2 regions of the Cupriavidus sp. 05T41 genome follow, and region 2 is predicted to be linked to the other one. Evidence: predicted binding sites of a transcription regulator. Region 2 holds the regulator's gene; the other holds the start of a gene.
What was found. Region 2 encodes NrdR, which represses ribonucleotide reductase genes. Its sites were predicted from a motif close to CACNANATNTNGTG; they were not measured.
Positions count from the first base shown of each region.

Region 1: a site for NrdR is predicted at 1,695-1,708, ahead of AC1DKV_RS15765 (ribonucleoside-diphosphate reductase subunit alpha). Genes of this name have one in related genera too.

Region 1 covers NZ_JBFTLQ010000023.1:80,228-82,686, forward strand. The annotation lists gene AC1DKV_RS15765 (ribonucleoside-diphosphate reductase subunit alpha) at 1-1,471, opposite strand, end outside; gene ampD (1,6-anhydro-N-acetylmuramyl-L-alanine amidase AmpD) at 1,985-2,459, opposite strand, start outside.
Region 2 covers NZ_JBFTLQ010000002.1:87,762-90,220, forward strand. The annotation lists gene glyA (serine hydroxymethyltransferase) at 1-511, shown strand, start outside; gene nrdR (transcriptional regulator NrdR) at 671-1,135, shown strand; gene AC1DKV_RS01755 (pilus assembly protein) at 1,180-2,459, opposite strand, start outside.

The DNA.
Region 1 (2,459 bases), on a different contig from region 2:
GGTCGGGAATCCAGTTCGCCGTGTTCATGTCGTGGGTGCGGCGGCGGTCGTCGCCGGTGTTCTTGCGCAGCTCGAGGAATTCCTCGATGTCCAGGTGCCACGTCTCCAGGTAGGCGCACACCGCGCCCTTGCGCTTGCCGCCCTGGTTGACCGCGACCGCGGTGTCGTTGACGACCTTCAGGAACGGGACCACGCCTTGCGACTTGCCGTTGGTGCCCTTGATGTGCGAGCCGAGCGCGCGCACATTGGTCCAGTCGTTGCCCAGGCCGCCGGCGAACTTGGACAGCAGCGCGTTTTCCTTGAGCGCTTCGTAGATGCCCTCGAGGTCGTCCGACACGGTGGTCAGGTAGCACGACGACAGCTGCGAGCGGCGGGTGCCAGAGTTGAACAGGGTCGGCGTGGACGACATGAAGTCGAACGACGACAGCAGCTGGTAGAACTCGATGGCGCGCGCTTCGCGGTCCTTCTCGCCCAGCGCCAGGCCCATCGCCACGCGCATGAAGAAAGCCTGCGGCATTTCGATGCGCGCTTCGTCGATGTGCAGGAAGTAGCGGTCGTACAGGGTCTGCAGGCCGAGGTAGTTGAACTGGAAGTCGCGCTGGGCGTCCAGCGCGGCGCCCAGGCGGGCCAGGTCATAGGTGGCCAGCTTCTCGTCCAGCAGCTCGGCTTCGATGCCGCGCGCGATGAACTTGGGGAAGTAGTCGGCGTAGCGCGACACCATTTCGGTCTGGGTCACTTCGGCGCCCAGGATTTCCTTGCGGATGGTGTGCAGCAGGATACGCGCGGTGACCTGGCTGTAGGCCGGGTCCTTCTCGATCAGGGTACGCGCGGCCAGGATGGCCGAGTCGTAGACCTGGGTCATGGGCACGCCGTCGTACAGGTTCTTCAGCGTTTCCTTGAGGATCGGCTCGGCGCTGACGGCGTCGCCCAGGCCCGAGCAGGCATTGTCGATCAGGGCATGCAGCGAGCTCACGTCCAGCACGCGGGCCACGCCGCCGTCGGTCACGTTGAACGTGACGCCGCCTTCCTGCACGCGGGCAACCGCCTGGGCATTGGCCTGGGCGCGTTCCTGGGTGCGCTTCTCGCGGTACAGCACGTAGGAACGGGCCACCTCATGCTCGCCCGAGCGCATCAGCGCCAGTTCCACGTGATCCTGCACGTCTTCGATATGGAAGGTGCCGCCGCTGGGGCGGCTGCGCAGCAGCGCGCGCACCACATTCTGGGTGACTTGCTCGACCACTTCGCGCACACGCGCGGAAGCGGCGCCCTGCCCGCCGTTGACCGCCAGGAAGGCCTTGGTCACGGCCACCGAGATCTTGCTCGGCTCGAACGCCACCACGGCGCCGTTGCGTCGGATGATCTTGTAGTCCTGGTAGTCGCCAGCGCCGGCAGCAGCGGGGCTCGACTGCGGGTTCGCTGCCACACCGGCGGCGGTGGCGCCGGTGGAAAATTCGTTCTGGGCTGTCTGCATGAGGAACTCCTGTTCTGACCCGTGTTTTATGAGTGACAAAGAGCCCCGAGCAAAACGCGCAAGACAGAAAAGATTCGCCGGGCCGTGAACGGCCGGGGGCGGGCTGCATTGCTGGATTCTGCTGGGACTCTTGTGACGCGCCAGTCCTTAGGCGGGGCCGCAGTGAAACGCTGTAAAGCGCTGCGGCGGTAACTGCACACCTAGGCTGGCTCCCCGAAAGCACCACTAGATATAGTGGTCGATACGAAAAACTGGACTAAGTATAGTGAAACGAAGCGGCTTGACCAGTCTTGACAAGCGTCTTTTTGAGCCGAAGCCGGTGACGGCCACGGCATGCGGCACCGCGCCAAACCCGCCAGCCCAAGAGACGTAAGGAATCCCGCCTGACGGTGTGTTACCGCACAATGAAAAGAAATTTTTTTGATTGCCCGGACCGCTTCGATAGGGGCCGGACTTTATCAGGGTTTTCCCGAGATCGCTCGATCCCCCTAGACCGCGTGCCGGGCCCTTGCCTCAGGGCCCGTCTTTGCGGTAGGGCAACATGGCCCGAGCCAGGCCGGCGGCGGCCGCGAAGCCAATCCAGTCGAAATGCGGGCCCGGATCGGTCTTGCGGCCGGGCGCGATATCGCTGTGCCCGGCCAGCGCGCGCACCGGATAGGCGACGAGCAGCGCACGCACCAGCGCCGCGGTGGTGTGGTACTGGGCCAACGTGAACGGCTGGTCGTCGCTGCCTTCGATCTCGATGCCGATCGAAAAATCGTTGCAGCGGGTCCGGCCGAAGAACGCCGACTGACCGGCATGCCAGGCCCGGTCCCGGCACGACACGAACTGCACCAGTTCGCCTGTGCGCGTCACCAGGAAATGCGCCGAAACACGCACCTCATGGATAGTGGCGAAGAAGGGATGGCGCGACGGGTCGAGCCGGTTCTGGAAAAACGCTTCGATATCGCCGCTGCCGAATTGCCCGGGCGGCAGGCTGATGTTGTGG
Region 2 (2,459 bases):
CGAGAAGGCCATCAACTCGGCCATCTTCCCCGGCATCCAGGGCGGCCCGCTGATGCACGTCATCGCCGGCAAGGCCGTGGCCTTCAAGGAGGCGCTCTCGCCTGAGTTCAAGACCTACCAGCAACAAGTGGTCAAGAACGCCCGCGTGATGGCCGAGACCCTGATCGAGCGCGGCCTGCGCATCGTCTCGGGCCGCACCGAAAGCCACGTGATGCTGGTCGACCTGCGCGCCAAGAAGATCACCGGCAAGGAAGCCGAACGCGTGCTGGGCGAAGCGCACATCACCGCCAACAAGAACGCCATCCCCAACGACCCGGAAAAGCCCTTCGTCACCTCGGGCATCCGCCTGGGCTCGCCGGCCATGACCACCCGCGGCTTCAAGGAAGAAGAAGCCCGCCTGGTGGCCAACCTGGTGGCCGACGTGCTGGACAACCCGCACGACGCAGCCAACATCGCCAGCGTGCGCGAGCAAGTGTCGGCCCTGACCAAGCGTTTCCCGGTCTACGGCTGATGCCCTGCGCCGCCCGCCTGAGCGCGGGCGGCCGGCAGCCCCGTGCCGCTGTGCGGCGCGGGCCTTGCCAACCCGGCCCGGCGCATCACAGAATGACAAGATAACGGGGCGCTGCCCCGCGCAGCCGGCGCCCAGGCTCAAACTACAAGGTGGTCAGGCATGAAATGCCCCTTTTGCGCCCATTCCAATACGCAGGTCCTGGACACGCGCATGTCGGAAGAAGGCGATACCGTTCGCCGCCGCCGCCGCTGCGAATCCTGCGACCGCCGCTTCACCACCTATGAGCGGATCGAACTGTCCTTCCCCGCCATCGTCAAGAAAAACGGCTCCCGCGCGGACTATGCCCGCGACAAGCTGAAGGACTCCATGCGCCTGGCGTTGCGCAAGCGCCCCGTCTCGGCCGAAGCCATCGACGCGTCGCTGGCCCGTATCGAAGAACGACTGCTTGCGCTTGGCGAAAAGGAAATCCCCAGCAGCCAGGTCGGCGAGCAGGTCATGCGCGAACTGCGCCGGCTCGACAAGATTGCGTATATCCGCTTTGCTTCGGTGTATCGGAGCTTCGAGGACGTGGCGGAATTCTCGGACGTGCTGGCCGAGGTGAGCGGGAACAATAGCAAGCGCTGAACACGCGCGGAACAGAGGGGGCTCCCCCCTGCCCCATACGCCATTTATTTCTGGATATAGACCTCCTTCCATGCCACTCGCTTGGATGTCCCCAGAAGATTGATGGGAAGCCGCGATGTGGACGAAGTTGCATTCGACTGCTGGGTAAGCGCATCGAGGTTGCCATTGGTCAGCGCGACCAGGGAGGGTCTCGACGACAGCGCAGTATTGGACAGCGCAATGCCTGTCCACGGAGACTGGCCAGTCAAGGTGAAATTCGTGCTGGGCAGTTCGCCGCCGGTGGTCAAGTCAACGGCGTACAGGTAACTAGACGAGCCACACGTCGCCGCCGAAGGGATGTCGGTCGTAAAGACCAGGATTCCCGCGACTGCTGTCGGATTGGTCACCACACGTTCGCCCGACCCTGGCAGGTCGAAATACCAACCCGGGTTCTTGGTGTAGTCGATTGCGGGGGTGTTACTGATATGCCGAACCGACCCCGATAGTGTCACGGCTCTTTTCACGAGAGCGGTCCGTACGTTGGAGATCAGCGGTGCCGCGGTCATCTTGTCGACCAGCGCATACATCGACTGCACATTGCTGACGCCCAGGTCTGATTGACCGAGCAACAGCCCCGTACCCACGAACACCATGCGCTGCCCGTTATAGACAGTAAGCTCCGGCGCCGAGCTGATCGGCTGTACCTTGCCGGTGCTATCAGCAAGGCTGGCCAGCTTGCTGACGTTCCATGCTGTAGCGGTGGTGCCAGACAGATCGAAACGCCACACATTCCCCAGCAGGTCACCGCCATAGACGTAGTCGATCGTCGCATCGGTGGCGCCGTTCGCCGCAAACGCTGAGATATAGGCCAGCCCGGAAGGCGTAGTGGTATCGCCAACCCCCGTCGAAATCGACTTGAGCACATTGCCGGTCGCAGGATCCAGCACAAACAGCCGGCCCTTGCCATCGCCCTGCGTTCCGCCATTGCGAACCACATTGTTGTTGTAGCCCGACGGCACCAGTACCACCCACCCCATTGCTTTGGTCTTGGCGAGAACAGGCTTGCCGAAGGTCAAGCCAAGGTTGGCTGCGTCCGTACTGCTGGTGGAAGAATTCGGAAACTCCCACTTCACCTTGCTGGCTACGTCCGCATCGCTCTGCGCCGTAGAGCTGGTCACGTCAAGCGCGTAGTAGCCACTCCCACCCGCCCCCAAGCCGCCGACAAGCAATGTTTGCCAGGTCTTGGTACCTGCCATGTAGACATCGCCAACCGCCGGCGTTGCATCCACATAGTATTGGTGCGTGTAGGGCGTCACTGTGTACGCATTCATCTTCCCGCTCGAGG